DNA from 2 places in the Paenibacillus sp. UNC496MF genome. Region 2 is predicted to be linked to the other one. Evidence: riboswitches for the same ligand, from Rfam matches in the RefSeq annotation. Region 2 holds a riboswitch; the other holds the start of a gene.
What was found. A riboswitch is a leader RNA that binds a small molecule or an ion and turns the genes downstream of it on or off. The one in region 2 is predicted to bind thiamine pyrophosphate.
Positions count from the first base shown of each region.

Region 1: linked by a shared signal. The riboswitch ahead of BMZ79_RS06545 (ABC transporter substrate-binding protein) and the one ahead of thiC (phosphomethylpyrimidine synthase ThiC) in region 2 are both predicted to bind thiamine pyrophosphate.

Region 1 covers NZ_FORE01000005.1:365,182-373,029, forward strand. Annotated here, with positions in the region: gene BMZ79_RS06515 (MBL fold metallo-hydrolase) at 1-468, shown strand, start outside; gene BMZ79_RS06520 (Fur family transcriptional regulator) at 656-1,099, opposite strand; gene BMZ79_RS06525 (TatD family hydrolase) at 1,321-2,139, opposite strand; gene BMZ79_RS06530 (ABC transporter ATP-binding protein) at 2,176-2,952, opposite strand; gene BMZ79_RS06535 (ABC transporter permease) at 2,949-3,725, opposite strand; gene BMZ79_RS06540 (thiamine-binding protein) at 3,715-4,017, opposite strand; gene BMZ79_RS06545 (ABC transporter substrate-binding protein) at 4,021-5,112, opposite strand; TPP riboswitch at 5,372-5,481, opposite strand; gene BMZ79_RS06550 (DnaD domain protein) at 5,604-6,317, opposite strand; gene asnS (asparagine--tRNA ligase) at 6,372-7,667, opposite strand; gene BMZ79_RS06560 (acetate kinase) at 7,694-7,848, opposite strand, start outside.
Region 2 covers NZ_FORE01000010.1:197,829-205,676, reverse strand. Annotated here, with positions in the region: gene BMZ79_RS18800 (thiazole synthase) at 1-687, opposite strand, end outside; gene thiE (thiamine phosphate synthase) at 693-1,559, opposite strand; gene thiC (phosphomethylpyrimidine synthase ThiC) at 1,638-3,401, opposite strand; TPP riboswitch at 3,780-3,885, opposite strand; gene BMZ79_RS18785 (YceI family protein) at 4,040-4,573, shown strand; gene BMZ79_RS18780 (MarR family winged helix-turn-helix transcriptional regulator) at 4,844-5,320, opposite strand; gene BMZ79_RS18775 (CcdC family protein) at 5,402-5,899, opposite strand; gene BMZ79_RS18770 (NanQ anomerase/TabA/YiaL family protein) at 6,036-6,509, opposite strand; gene BMZ79_RS18765 (YwbE family protein) at 6,514-6,723, opposite strand; gene BMZ79_RS18760 (DUF1450 domain-containing protein) at 6,905-7,129, shown strand; gene BMZ79_RS18755 (ferritin) at 7,244-7,750, shown strand.

The sequences.
Region 1 (7,848 bases), on a different contig from region 2:
TCGGCGTTCGAACGGCCCTACGTTCAAGGCGAGAAACTGCTCGTCAAAATCACGCCGGACGCCGTCGACGCGGCCGTTGCCGCCCTGCCGCCGGAAGTGCCGGACGACAAGCGCGCCGCCTTCCGCCAGGCGCTTCTTCATCCGCCGAGCGGGCCGGTCGACCGCCTGATCGGCTACGGACATGCCGAAGCGCCGCTCGAGGACGTCGAGGCGCTGGACACGCCGGGCCATACGCCCGGGCATGTCAGCTTGTATCACCGGCCAAGCGGGACGCTGATCGCCGGCGACGCGCTCGTGCTCGAGGACGGCCGGCTGAAGCTCCCGGACGCCCGGCTGAACAGCGACCACGAGCAGGCGCGCCGCTCGCTCCGGCAGTTGGCCGGGCTCGCCATCGCGGGCGTCGTCTGCTACCACGGCGGCTATTTCAAAGGCGACGTGCAGGCGCAGCTCCGCGAGCTGCTCGCTTGAACCGCACGCCGCGGCGGAGCGATCGGCGCCGGTGCGCCATGACCGTCGATGGCGCGCAGCGCAAACAGCGCCGCGGTTCCTTCCCTGAGAAAGGACCGCGGCGCTGTTTGGCCTTGCCTATTCGGTTGAAGATTCGCATACAAGACCGGATGCCGGCTCCGCTTCCGAACCCGCTGCCGCCGCGCGCCTATTCCTTTCGGCATGCCTCGCAGACGCCGAATACCTCGAAGCGGTGGTTGATGATTTTGAAATTCCCGGGCAGGTCGAGCGGCTGCTCCATCGGGCAGTACTCGAACGTCAGCGTTTTCTCGCAGTTGATGCAGATCAAATGGTGGTGGTGATGATCGAGGCAGCTAGCCCGGAACTTCAGCCCGCCGTCCATGAAATAAAACTGCTCGAGCGCCCCCATCTCGCTGAGCAGCCGCAAATTGCGATAAACCGTATCGAAGCTGACGCCGGGGTGGGCGACCGCCATTTGATCGTAGACGTCCTTCGGGGACAAGTACCCTTCCGCCCGAGAGAAGATTTCCGCCAGCTCCCGCCGCTGCTCCGTGATCCGCCAGCCGTTGGCGGTCATGATCCCGATCATCTGCTTCACGGGATCCTGGTGCTGGTGCTGTGAATCGGCCATTTTCCTCGCCCTTCCTGTACGGACCGCCGGGTGGCCGGCGACCGCGTCATTAGACTGATAGTGCTAGTTTAGCATATTTCCCCGAAGATTCACCAATTTATGACCAAGTCGCGGTACGCGCGCGCAAAAAGGCCCTTCCCGGACTGCCGGAAAGAGCATTAAGCACGCCTGGCCCGCGCTATGGCACGTTGCCCTTTCTTCCGCCGCCGCGACGGGCAGGCTCAGGACAAGCCGTAGAACGTCAGCGCGTTGGCCAGCAGCCGTTCCTCGACCTCCGGAACGGGCAAGCCTTTGACCGCCGCGATCTCTGCCGCGACGCGGCGCGTCATTTCCGGCGCCGTGCGTCGTCCCGCGAACGGACCTTCGAACGGCCACGGACCGTCCGTTTCCGTCATCAACAGCTCGAGGGGATACGCGCGGACCAGCTCGCGGATCTCCGCTTCGTAGAGCACGTCCGGCGTGACGGATACCGCGTACCCGTTCGCGATCATCCGCCGCACCGTCGCTTCCGGCCCTTTGAACCAGTGGAAATGCGCGCGCCGTACGCCGTAACGTTCCAGCAAGTCGCAGGCCTTCGCCGCATCCTCGTAGACCGCGTGCAGGACGATCGGCCGGCCCAGCTTCGCGGCCAGCCGGACGAACCGTTCGAGCAGCGCGGCGTACGGCGCTTCGTCGAAGCGGCGGCCCGCCTTCTCGGCTTCCGTCCGCGCGTAATACGGCAGGCCGACCTCGCCTACCGCGAATTCTTCGCCCTCCGCCGCGCGCGCCTCGATCCAGGCGACCAGCGCGTCCAGCTCCGCCTCCGGCGGCAGCGGCTGCTCGGGATGAAACCCGTACGCGGGATGGACATGGCCGGGAAACAGCCGCGCCAGCCGGCGGTTGGTCTCGCAGGAGCTCCGGTGCATCGAGACGGCGACGACGGCCGCTATGCCGCCTTGGCCGAACGCGCGCCGCAGAAGCGGTTCGCGCTCGTGCTCCTCGTACAAATCCAGATGAATGTGGGCATCCGCCCATCGGCCGTATCGCCGCAAGCGGCTCATGGCGCCGCCCCCTTTCCGATTCTTCGCTAGAACGGTTTAACCGCGCGCCGCGTCGGGCCGCAGCATGTCGTACAGCTCCTGCTTCAAGCGAATGAATGCCGCATCGCCCCAGAGCGCTTCCGAACGCGGCCGCGGGAACGGCACGGCCACTTCGCGCACGATCGACGCCGGCGCGGCCGACAGCACCAAGATCCGGTCGGAGAGCAGCAGCGCCTCCTCGATGCTATGCGTGACGAACAGCACGGAGCGGCGGTTGCTTTCCCAGAGCGAGAGCAGCCAGGCCTGCATGTGCTGCCGGGTCAGCGCATCCAGCGCGCTGAACGGCTCGTCCAGGCACATGAGCCGCTGCGGCGACAGCAGCGCCCGGAGGAAGGACACCCGCTGCTGCATGCCGCCGGACAGCACGTCCGGGTATTGGTCCGCGGCCGCGTCCAGCCCGATCCGGGCCAGCCAGTCGCGGGCAAGCCCGCGCGCCTCGCGCTTGCCGAGGCCGGCGATCGTCAACGACAGCTCGATATTCGCGGACACGGTGAGCCACGGCATGAGCGACGCCTGCTGCGGCATGTAGGCGATATGGCCGCGCGCGCCGACCGTGCTCCGGCCGTGCAGCTGAATATCGCCCGAAGTCGGCAGTTCCAAGCCGCCGATCAGGTGAAACAACGTCGTCTTGCCGCTGCCGGACGGACCGATCAGCGTGACGAACTCGCCGTCGTCCACGCGGAACGACACGTTGTCCAGCACGGCCTTCTCCGGCGTCCCCCGCTTCCCGGGGAACCGCTTGGACAACTCGCGGACTTCCAGTACGGCGCTCACGACGGCCGTCCCTCCCTTCGCCCCTGCGCCGCGCCTCGCGCGAGAAGCCGCTCCGCGAGCGCGATGGCGCCGAACAACGCCAAGCTGAGCAGCACGATCACGCCGATGGCGGCGAATACTTTCACGGTCTCGAAGCCGTGCTGCGCGATCAGCATGAAATATCCCAGGCCGCTGTCCGCGCCGATCGCCTCCGCGTAGATGGCGCTGATGACGGCGTAGGACGCGGCGATCTTGAGGCCCGAGAACAGATGCGGCACCGCGCCGGGCAGCTCCAGCCGCCAGAACAGCTGGCGCCGCGAGGCGCCGATCATGCGCATGTAGTCGTACAGTTTGCCGTCGCTCTTCGACAGGCCCGTCATCATGGCCACCGCGACGGGAAAGAACGTCACGAGCGCGATCAGGATGACGCGCGGCAGCGCGCCGAAGCCGAACCAGAGGACGAGCAGCTGGCCGATCGCCATGACCGGCACGTTCTGGCTCAGGACGAGCAGCGGGTAAAAGCCCGCTCGGACCCAGGGCAGCACGTGCAGCAGCGCCGCGATCAGGAATCCCGCCGCCGCGCCGATGCCGAAGCCGAGCAGCGTGATGCCGAGCGTCGCCCGCATATGATGCGCCAGCAGCGGCGCGGAATCAATCGCCTGCTTGGCGATGGCGGACGGCGCGGGCAGGACGTACGCCTCCGTCCCGAAGAGCCAGACCGCCCCCTGCCAAAGCAGCAGAAAAGCCGCCATGACGATCGCTGGCGGCAGCAGGAGGGCGCGTTTATTGCCCATCCGGGTATTTCTCCAGCAGGGCGTCCATCGACGCGGTGCCTGCCGGCACGTAATACACTTTGATCTGCGAGATGATCGACGGGCAGCCCATCTCCGCCATGGCGGCGTTCATCTCCTGCACGACGGCGAGCAACTTGTCCAGCTCGCCTTCCATCGTCGTCTCGAGCGGCGCGACGCGGTACGGCACCCCGGACGCCTTGATGACGTCGATGGCGCGGTCGACGTACGGAATGACGCTTTCCCCGTTCGGGGTGCGCGGCAAAATTTGAATGCTCAGCAGTGCGTTAGCCATGAATCAGTTCTCCTTTTCCGGCAGGAAGTCGTTGGTGAAGGCTTTATCGGCGTCGAGCGGCTTGTCGAGCAGCTTATGGTCGTACATCCAGTCGGCGTAGTTCTTCCACACCGTCAGCTTCTGCTCGCCCCAGCGCGGCGCGTCCGCTTGGTAGCGCGGGCTGAGCCACTTCTGGCTGGCGCGGACGAGATCCGCGTTCAGCTCGGGCACGGCCTTGATCAGCACGTCCGCGGCTTCGTCCGGATGGTCGATCGCGAATCGGTAGCCTTCGGCCGCGGCCGCCATGAACGCTTCCACGGTGTCCTTGTGCCCGGCGATCATCTTCTCGTTCGTCGCCAGCACCGGCGTGTAATAATCCAGCTTGTCGCTGTAATCGGTCAGATAAACCATGTTGATCTTCTCGCCCTTCAGCTCCGCCGCGACCCCGTCCCAGCCGTAGAAAATCCAGGCGAAGTCGATGTTCTTCTTCGTCGCCGTGAAGAAATCGGCGTCGCCGATGTTGGCGATCTTGACCTTCTTGAAGTCGCCTTTGTCTTCTTCCATCAGCGATTGAATAACCGCCGGTTCCGCGGGCGAACCCCAGCCGCCGTACGTCTTGCCTTCGAACGCCTTCGGCGACGTGATGTTCTTGACCGCCGGCGACGCGAAGCCGGAGGTGTTATGCTGGATGACCGCCGCGAGCGACACGAGCGGCACGCCCTGGATCCGCGCCTGCGTGACGCCTTCCTGGTAGCTGACGCCGAAGTCGGCGGCGCCCGTCGCGATCATCGTGTCCGCGCCCGCTTCGCCGGGCTGGATGATATCGACCTTCAAGCCGTGCTGCTCGAAGAAGCCTTTGTCGCGGGCCACGTACAGCCCCGTATGATTCGTGTTCGGCGTCCAGTCGAGCACGACCTTGATTTCCTTCAGCGCGTCTCCGGCTGCGGCATTCCCGCCGTTCGCGGCCGCGTTCGTACCGCCGCTCCCCGCGCCGTTCGCGGCGTTGCCCGCGTTCCCCTCGTCGTTCTTGGCACCGCAGCCGGCCAACGCCAGCGCCGCGATCAGCACCGTCGCCAGCGCGGCCGTCCAGCCGCCCCGTCTAATTTTGTGTCCCATGTCTCGTTTCTCCCCTCGCCTGCCCTCTTGCCGGACCGCGGATAATCTGCGAATCATGCTGCCCCGAATCGTGATCTGCGCCGCTCGGACGCCCGTCGTCTGCTACCTATCGTGCCCCGAACGCCGATGCGGCATCAGGCCTCGCTTGGCGAACGCGTGCGCCGGTCGTCCACGAACGAACCAAAAAGGCATCCCCCTTCCGGAGGATGCCTCTATCAGCTGCTTACGGCTTGCCACGACGCCGTGCCACGGCGTGCGCCAAGCAATTGTACGCGGTTCCTACGCTGGCATTATCCAGATCAGGTCTAGGGTCGAGATCGTGCGGAATCTCCTCTCAGCCGGCCATGCCCAGCTCCCCATCGCTATTCGATTGGTTGCAACGAGCTTATTATAGCAGACCTTCCCGTAAAATGGCACCCCCTCCGGAAAAAAAGCCCCGCGGAGGGGACCGGGCGAGCGGAAGCCGCGTTCGCGCATGAAAAAACCGGGGGTCAAGACCCCCGGCCGTTGCGAAATTTCTGCGTATGCGCCTTCGCCTCGTCGGTATTCGTGACGCGGTTGCGGCTCCATTCGATCAAAATCCGGTCGATGTACCGGAAGTGCAGCTTGCCGGCGAACACCGCTTCCTTGAGCGCGAAACGAATCAGCTCGTCCGGATACCGGTCCTGGTCGACCCAAGCGCTGATCGTCTCGCATTCCATCGGCGACAGCGGCCGGCCGAACTCCTGCTCGAACGCCGTATACAGATCCGCCGGCTTCGTCCACTCCGCCGCGTCCTGCGCCGCCCCCGGCGTCCGTCCGGACTGCGGCTCCCGTTCGGCGCCGACCGAGCGGCGCGCTTCGTCCGCCAGCCATTCGGCGCCGCGGATCAGGAAGCCCGTCCAGTTGTACCGTTCGATGACGATGCCGCTGACGGGATCGGCCTCTTCGTCGATCGCGAGCAGCCCTTCCTTGATCAAGCGGCCAAGCTGGCCGTGCGCCGTCTTCGGCGCGATGCCGAGCCGTTCCGCCAGCTGCTCGGGCGTCGGGAAATCGACGCCCTCCGCCTGCCGGAACAGCATCAGCTGCAGCATCAGCATCATGTCCGCGTCGGACAGGCCGACGCCGCGGTAAGCGCGCAGCAGACCGGCGGGAACGACGACGCTGCCGCCGTTCATGGCCGCCGCCATCCCGCGCGCGTACGCTTTCCACAAGTCTTGTTTCACCGGCCGTATTCCTCCCCCTTGCATAACCTGGCCGTTGTCCGCCGCTTCCGGCGATTACGGGTACAGACGGTACAGCATGCGCGGGAACGGAATCGTTTCGCGCACGTGATCGAGCCCGCAAATCCAGGCGACCGTCCGTTCGAGACCGAGACCGAAGCCGGAATGCGGCACCGTGCCGTACTTGCGCAGGTCGAGGTACCATTGGTACGCCTCGGTGGACAGCTCATGCTCCGCGAAGCGTTCCGCCAGCAGCTCCGGATCGTCGATCCGCTGCGAGCCCCCGATGATTTCGCCGTACCCTTCCGGCGCGATCATGTCCGCGCACAGCACGACTTCCGGACGGTTCGGATCGGGCTTCATGTAGAATGCCTTGAACGACGTCGGGTAGTGCGTAATGAACACCGGACGGTCGTACATCTCGGCGATGGCCGTCTCGTGCGGCGCGCCGAAGTCCTCGCCCCACCGGATCTCGTGTCCCTGCTTCTGCAGATACGCGATCGCTTCGTCGTACGTGATGCGCGGGAACGGCGCCTGAACGGCCTCGAGCTTGCTCACGTCGCGGCCGATCGTCTCCAGCTCCTTGCGGCAGTTCTTCAGCACGTTCTGCACGACGAAGGAGACGAACTGCTCCTGCACGCGCAGGTTCTCTTCGTGGTCGACGAACGCCATCTCCGGCTCGATCATCCAAAATTCGATCAAGTGGCGGCGCGTCTTCGATTTCTCCGCCCGGAACGTCGGTCCGAACGAGTACACCTTGCCGAGCGCCATCGCCGCCGCTTCCATGTACAGCTGGCCGCTTTGCGTCAGATACGCGTCTTCGTCGAAATATTTCGTATGGAACAGGTTCGTCGTTCCTTCGCACGAGGACGGCGTCAGCACCGGCGGGTCCACCAGCGTGAAGTTCCGTTCGTCGAAGAACTGCTGGATCGAGCGGATGATTTCCGCGCGGACGACGAGAATGGCGCGCTGCTTCGGCGCGCGCAGCCACAGGTGGCGGCGGTCCATCAGGAAGTCGACGCCGTGCTCCTTCGGCGTGATCGGGTAGTCGTGCGAAATCTGAATGACCTCGATCCCTTCCACCGTCAGCTCGAAGCCGGATTGGCTCCGCGGCTCTTCCCGCACGACGCCCTTCACGTACAGCGAGCTCTCCTGGGTCAGCTCCTTCGCGGCGTCCCACACGTCCTCCGCCGCTTCGCTCTTCACCACGACGCCCTGCACGTAGCCCGTGCCGTCCCGCAGCTGCAGGAATTGGATCTTGCCGCTCGAGCGCTTGCCGTTCAGCCAGCAGCCGATCCAGACGGACTGGCCGACCGCGTCTTTCAATTGTCCGATCGTCGTTAAGGTTTTCATTCTATCGTCCTCCGTTCGAATTAACGCTATTCCTTGTCTTGCTTCGCCAGCCGGTACGTGTCGCGGGCGATCAGCAGCTCTTCGTTCGTCGGCACGACCAGCGCTTTGACGCGGGAGGCGTCGGTCGAGATGAACCGCGCTTCCTTCGAGCGGACCGCGTTGCGCGCCTCGTCGAGCTCGA
Region 2 (7,848 bases):
GACAGGGTCCTGCGCCTTGGCGACCGGCGTATTCGCCAGGATGCCGGCGGCGCCGAGCTCCATCGCCTGCACGGCGTCGGCCGCGGCGCCGATGCCGGCGTCCACGATGACCGGCACCCCGGCCTCCTCGACGATCAGGCCGAGGTTGTACGGGTTCAGCAAGCCGAGCCCCGTGCCGATCGGCGCGCCGCCGGGCATGACCGCCGCCGCGCCGGCTTCCTCGAGCCGCTTGCACAGGATCGGATCGTCCGACGTGTACGGCAGCACGACGAAGCCTTCGCGCGCGAGACGCTCCGTCGCCCGCAGCGTCTCGATGGGATCCGGCAGCAGCGTGCGCGGATTGGCGCTGATCTCGACCTTGATCCAGTCGCTGAGCCCCGCCGCCCGAGCCAGCTTGGCAATCCGCACCGCCTCGTCGGCGTTGCCCGCGCCCGACGTGTTCGGCAGATAGACGTAGCCGCTTCCGTCCATATGCTGCAGAATCGCGTCGTCCTCCGCGTAATCGAGATTGACGCGGCGCACCGCGAACGTCACGACCTCCGCCGCCGACGCCTCCAGCGCCAGCCGGAACACCGCCGGGCTCGGGAACCGGCCCGTGCCGAGGAAGAACCGCGACCGCAGCCGCTTGCCGCCGATTTCGAGCCAATCCTCTTCCGCGCGATAGCCCATCGCTTCCAGCTCCGCCATTCGCCTCACCCTCCTCCCACGAAATGCACCAGCTCCAGCGCCGCCCCGTCCGCCAGCGAAGCCGTCTCCCACGCTTCGCGGGCGACGATGACGCCGTTCAGCTCGACGACGAGGCTCTTGCCCGCCAGGCCGAGCGCCTCCACCAGCTCCGCGACCGTCCGCGCGGCCGTCTCCTCGCGGCGCCCGTTCACGACGACCGCGATGGCCGCCGGCGCGCTAATCTCCGCGGCCCGCTCCGCCGCCGCGTCGATCCGCGCACGGAACGCCCGGCAGACGTCCGCGGGACGCGCGTCGCCGACGATCGCCGACACCGCGCAGATCCGCGTCGCGCCGGCCGCCAGCACCTCGTCCGCGTTCGCGAGCGTGATGCCGCCGATGGCGACCCACGGAATCGACACGTTAGCCGCCGCTTCGCGCACGTACGCCGTCGTGACCGCCGCCCTGCCGGGCTTCGTGCCCGTCGGGAAGACGGGGCCGACGCCGATATAGTCGGCGCCCCCGCGCTCCGCCGCCAGCGCCTGCTCCAGGCTGTGCGTCGAGATGCCGATGATGGCGTCCGGCCCCAGCAACCGTCTCGCTTCCGCGAGCGGCATATCGTCCTGCCCGAAATGCGCCCCGTCCGCGCCGACCTCGAGCGCGACGTCGAGATGGTCGTTGACGATGAACGGCACCCCGTACCGGGCCGTCAGCTCGCGCAGCGCCCGGGCGTCCCGCAGCAGCTCCTCCTTCGAGGCGTCCTTCGCCCGCAGCTGCACGATGTCCGCGCCGCCGAGGATCGCCTGTTCCATGACCTCCGGCAGCCCCCGGCCGGGATGATAGTTCGCCGCCGTAATGGCGTACAGCTTGAAGTCCCGCCAATTTCGTCGTTCCATGCCCGCTCTCCTCTCCATGCTTCCTCTTTGCGCGATGCTCCCTCTTTCCGCCATGCTTCCCCCGCCTGCGCCGGCCGTCTACGAATAGATCGTCCCGCCGCCCGAACGGAACGCGCTCGCCTGCTCCTTCATGCCGGCCTCGATCGCCTCGCGCGTCTCCAGCCCGTTCGCCTCCGCGTAATCCCGGATATCCTGCGTGATCCGCATGCTGCAGAACTTCGGCCCGCACATGGAGCAGAAATGCGCCGACTTCGCCGCCTCCGCCGGCAGCGTCTCGTCGTGGTACGCCATCGCCCGTTCCGGATCGAGCGACAGGTGGAACTGGTCCTTCCAGCGGAATTCGAACCGCGCCTTCGACAAGGCGTCGTCGCGCAGCCGCGCCCGGGGATGGCCCTTGGCGAGATCGGCGGCGTGGGCGGCGATCTTGTACGCGATGACGCCGTCCTTCACGTCCTCCCGGTTCGGCAGGCCGAGATGCTCCTTCGGCGTCACGTAGCAGAGCATCGCCGTCCCGAACCAGCCGATCATCGCGGCTCCGATCGCCGACGTGATGTGGTCGTAGCCCGGCGCGATGTCCGTCGTCAGCGGCCCGAGCGTATAGAACGGCGCCTCTTGGCAGACCTCGAGCTGGCGGTCCATGTTCTCCTTGATCAGGTGCATCGGCACGTGGCCCGGCCCTTCGATCATGACCTGCACGTCGTGCTTCCACGCGATCCGCGTCAGCTCGCCGAGCGTCTCCAGCTCCGCGAACTGCGCCTCGTCGTTGGCGTCGGCGATGGAGCCCGGACGCAGGCCGTCGCCGAGCGAGAAGGCCACGTCGTAACGCTTCATGATTTCGCAAATGTCCTCGAAATGCGTGTACAGGAAGTTCTCCCGGTGATGCGCCAAGCACCACGCCGCCAGGATCGAGCCGCCGCGCGACACGATGCCCGTGACGCGCTTCGCCGTGAGCGGGATATAACGGAGCAGCACGCCCGCGTGAATCGTAAAATAGTCCACGCCCTGCTCCGCCTGCTCGATCAGCGTGTCGCGGAACACCTCCCACGTCAGGTCCTCCGCCTTGCCGTCCACCTTCTCGAGTGCCTGGTAGATCGGCACCGTGCCGACCGGCACGGGCGAATTGCGGACGATCCATTCGCGCGTCGTATGGATGTTCTTGCCGGTGGACAGGTCCATGATCGTGTCGGCGCCCCAGCGCGTCGCCCACGTCATCTTCTCGACCTCTTCCTCGATCGACGACGCGACGGCGGAGTTGCCGATGTTGGCGTTGATCTTCACGTGAAAGGCGCGCCCGATGATCATCGGCTCGCTCTCGGGGTGGTTGACGTTCGCGGGAATGATCGCCCGCCCGGCGGCCACCTCGTCCCGCACGAACTCCGGCGCCATGCCCTCGCGGATCGCGATGAATGCCATCTCCGGCGTCACGATGCCGCGCCGCGCGTAATGCAGCTGCGTCACGTTCCCGCCCTCGCGCGCCCGCAGCGGCCGCCGCGTCAAGCCCGGGAACGTCTCCGCGCCGCCCCGCGAAGCGGCCGACTCGCTATGAAACCCGTTGTCGAGCGGCGCGATCGTCCGTCCCTCGTACGCCTCCGTGTCGCCGCGCTCCGCGATCCAGCCGCCGCGCAGCGCCGGCAGTCCCCGTCTTACGTCCGTCTCGTACGCTTCGTCGGTGTAGGGTCCGCTCGTGTCGTACACGGCGATCGGCGCGTTCGGCCGCGCGCCGCCGTTCCTTCCTTCCGTCGGCGTCAGGCCGATCTCGCGCATCGGCACGCGGATGTCGGGCCGGCTCCCTTCCGCGTATACTTTGCGGCTTCCCGGCAGCGGAGTCGTCATCATTGTCATTTCGCACATCCTCCTCATAATCGTCCATCTCGGCGGAAACGCACCAGGAGGCCTGCAAAGGGAAGCGAGGCGCGCGAAAAAACGAACGGGACCGCGCGGCGGAGATCGCCGCCAAGCGAAACGCTTCGCCGCAACTTGCCGGAGCGCGGGACGCAGGCGCCCGCGGCCGCCCATCGGCGGCGCGGACGCGCATCCCAGCGCGCGGCCGGCGAACGGCCGCCACGCAAAAAAACCGCTCCGGCGAAGGAGCGGTTCATGTCGCGGTCGTCTGTCCGCCGGCCGCGGAACGCCCAAGCGTTCCGCGGCCGGCGGACGGATCGGCTTCGTACGGCATGGCGGCATGATCGCCTCCCGCGCCGTACGGCCGAATCGAAGTCGCACGTACATTTCCCACTTTCCTACGCTGGCATGACCCAGATCAGGTTCAAAGGGACCAAGGCATTCTGCCTTATCTCAGCCCGTGCGGGCGCCCCTAGTGGATTTCCTGACAAGACTATACCCCTCGAGGGAAAAGTTGTCAACGTTCCGATCGGCGGCAGGAAGAAAAAGGATTGACGGTTTCCGCTTTCTGACTCTATACTAACTATAAAATATTAAGTTCATTACTTTATGTTATTAATTATCCGGAGGTTTTGCCCATGTCCACGTCCAAATGGCTTGTCGACGCGACGCACAGCAGCGTAGATTTTACGATCAAACACATGATGATCGCGAAAGTGAAAGGCACCTTTCACGAATTCAGCGCCGAGATCGAGGCGGATCCGAACGATCTGACGACGGCGAACATCCGTTTCGACGTGACGCTCGCCAGCATCGACACGCGCAACGCGGACCGCGACAACCACCTCCGCACGGGCGATTTCTTCGACATCGAGCATTATCCCGCGCTCACGTTCCAGTCGACCTCCATCGTGAAAACGGGCGACGGCGAATACGACGTGACCGGCAACCTCACCCTCCGCGGCTTGACCCGTCCGGAGACGTTCAGCGTCACGTACGAGGGCAGCGGCAAGGATCCGTGGGGCAACGAGAAAGTCGGCTTCAGCGCCAAAGGCGCGATCAGCCGCAGCAGCTACGGCCTGACGTACAACGCGGTCCTCGAAACCGGCGGCGTCCTGATCGGCGACGAAGTGAAGATCGCCATCGAGCTCGAGGCCGGCAAAGCGGACTAAGTTTGCGGAAATCCGATGCCCGCGGGCGGAACGCGCCTCGGGAAATACGACGCTCCGGCTGCGAAGGGCTGAATCGCCGGGTGCAGGCAAGACCATGCGGTCCGATTTCGTGCGAGGCGGGCTGATTTTGCGTTTTGGCCCTTGCCGTGCGCGCGGGGCAAGGCGGCCCTCCGCCCGGCTCCTCAGCCAAACAAACAGCGGCCGCCCCGCAGGAAACGGGGCGGCCGCTGTTTGTACGCGGTCCTTCGTATGCACGAATCCAAGAAGAAGCTACCCTTGCAATCCTTCAGTCGCGTCGGCGGCGCGCTCGGTCTGCGCGTGTACCTCGGCCGTCAGCTTGCGAAGCTGTTCGCGCAGCGCGACGATGCCGTCCGGGCTCAGGCTCGTCTGGCAAAAGACGCGCTCCGGGATGTCGGTCGCCCGCTCCTTGAGCGCCCGCCCGTCGCCGGTCAGCCGAACGATGACGCTGCGCTCGTCCTGCGGGTCCCGTTCCCGGCGCAGCAATCCCATGGCCTCGAGCTTCTTGAGCAGCGGCGTCAGCGTCCCGGAATCCAGGTACAGCCTGCGGCCAAGCTCCTTCACGGGCACTTCGTCCTTCTCCCACAGCGCCAGCAAGGTGACGTACTGCGTATACGTCAGGCCGAGCTCGTCGAGGAACGGGCGATACAGCTTCGTCACCTCGCGCGCGCAAGCATAGAGGGCAAAACAGAGCTGATTGTCCAGCTCGAGCATCGCGCTCTTGTCCATGATTCGTCTCTCCAATCTATATCAATGCAATTAAATTGCATACAATTGATGTGGTTAGAATATCAGCTGACCCGAGGGCTGTCAACTGATTTCCTTGCCGGCGCCGCGCTGCAGGGCCATGAACTCCCGGAGCATCGCGATGCGCCACACGACGATCATGCCGAACGCGAGCACGAAGAACAACGCGCCCGTCTGCGGGATCGACACCTTCGACTCCACCGCGTCGTGCACCAGCAGGCGGACGATCAGCAGGCCGAGCAGGATGAACACGAACATTTTGGACCGCTTCAGGACGATCTCGCCGCCGATCCGCTCCAGCTTGGACGTCCGGATCAGCGGATAGGCGAACACGGTCGCGCCCGCGGCGAAGGCGATCAGCGCCCACGTCCACGGCACGTGCGTCTCGGGCACGACGAACATCAGGAAGCCTGTGGACATGCCAAGCGGCGGGATGATGATTTTCCGCATGTTCGTCGGCCGGTTGCTGGCCCGCAGCCGCAGGAACATGACCGCCGCGCCGGACAGCAGCGTCACGACGATCGACGCGACATGGCCGACTGAAAATGAATTCTGGAACATCCGGACGCACTCCTTTGCGGCAAGCTCCGCGGTCGGTTCGACGGCTCTGGCGAAGCAGCCGTCACTCCATCTATCCTACCTATTTTGCGCCGTTGTTGCAAACGCCGCCATTCCGGAAGGAACGCGCTTCGCCGCCTTAGGCGAGCACGTCGGCCCGGATCTTCACGACCGCCTTGCGGATCGGCATGTCCTCGTCCGCCGAGCAGTTCGGACGATGGATATCGGTCGGGAAGAGCACGACGAAATCGCCGGGCACCAGATGTACGGTTTGCTCGCGATGAACCTCGCCGTAGAACGCGATGTCTTCCGCGTCGTAGCGGTCGTCGGTCACGATCTGGTCCTCCGCCGCTTTGGCGACGCGCATCTGCTCGCGGCCGCTCAGCAGCAGCTGCACGTCGGTGTGCGTCCGGTGCGTCTCCGGCGGTACCTCCCGCCACGTCCGCGTCACCGGTTCGTTGATGAGGAGGAACATGCCTTCCTCGCCGATGTCGTGCCTGCCGGCGGGCAGCGCGTCCAAATCCATGGCCTGCAGCCGCTCGATCGCGCGCCGCACGCCCGCGGGGAACGTCTGCTTCTCGCGCGCCCAATTGGTCATGTCGCTGATAATCATCGGTTCAGCCTCCTTCGGGAACGACCGCCTTGACCCGGCCCACGTCGCCGCTCTGCAGGCGGACCTTGATGCCGTGGGGGTGGTTCGGCGAATTCGTCAAAATATCCTTGACCACGCCGCGGGTCAGGCGCCCGGTCGGCTGGTCCTTCTTCAATACGATGTCGACCGTGAGGCCCGGCCGGATGTTCGCGCGCGATTGTCCGTTTGTGCTCATGCGGGGCAGCGCTCCTTCTCGTTCGTTTTTCTGTCCCCCATCATAATCCAGCGGGCAGGCGAAGTAAAGGAACGGGGCATTCGATATTTTCGTTGACAGTGAGAATGAGAATTACTATCATTAGAGTAGAAAAGCAGGCTGGCGAAGCGCGCAGGCCGCAGAGAGGCAGGGTTCCGGACGCATGAAGAAAATCAAATACTGCTGCCGCAATTTCCGGCACGGCTCCAAGACCGTGTTCAAATCGCTGAAGCAGGAATTTCCCGATTTGAAGCAGAAGAAGAAGGACTGCCTCGGCAACTGCAAGCTGTGCGCCAAGCAGTGCATGGTCCTGATCGGCAAGACCGAAGTGGTCGTCGCCCCGTCCGCGGACGCCCTGTATGCGAAGCTGAAGCATCGGATAGGCTAATGACGGCATAGTGTGGTACGATAAGAGAAGAAGCGCCGGATCGACAGCATCCGCCCGCCTTCTTCTCTTTGCGTTTACATACGACCCTAATTGGAAAGCGAGGCGTAGCCGATGATGAACGACACGCTCAGCGAAGCGTTGAACGAACAGCTGAACTTCGAGTTTTATTCCGCCCACGTGTATTTGGCGATCGCCGCGTATTGCTCCGGAGAAAGCCTGGACGGCTTCGCGAACTTCTTTATCGTGCAGGCCGAGGAAGAACGTTTCCATGCCATGAAATTGTACAAGTACCTCAACGACCGCGGGAAGCGCGTCACGTTGAACGGCATGGGCACGCCCCACAACGACTATGGCTCCATTCTCGACGCGTTCGAGCATGCCTACCAGCATGAGCTCGAAGTCACCAAGCGCATCTACCACTTGTCCGACCTCGCCCTGAACGACCGCGAGCATGCGACGATCCAGTTCCTGAAATGGTTCATCGACGAGCAGGTCGAAGAAGAAGCGATGTTCGACAGCATCATCAAAAAGCTGAAGCGCATCGACAAGGACAGCAACGCGTTCTTCATGCTCGACGCCGAGTTCGCGGCGCGGACCTTCGTGCCGCCGGCGAACGCTTAACGCCGGGCTTGTCCGGTTGCGCGGCGAGACGGCTGCGAGTATGTCATCCGCCGCCACGAGAAGAGCTCCCTGCTTGCGCTTCAGGCAGGGGGCTCTTC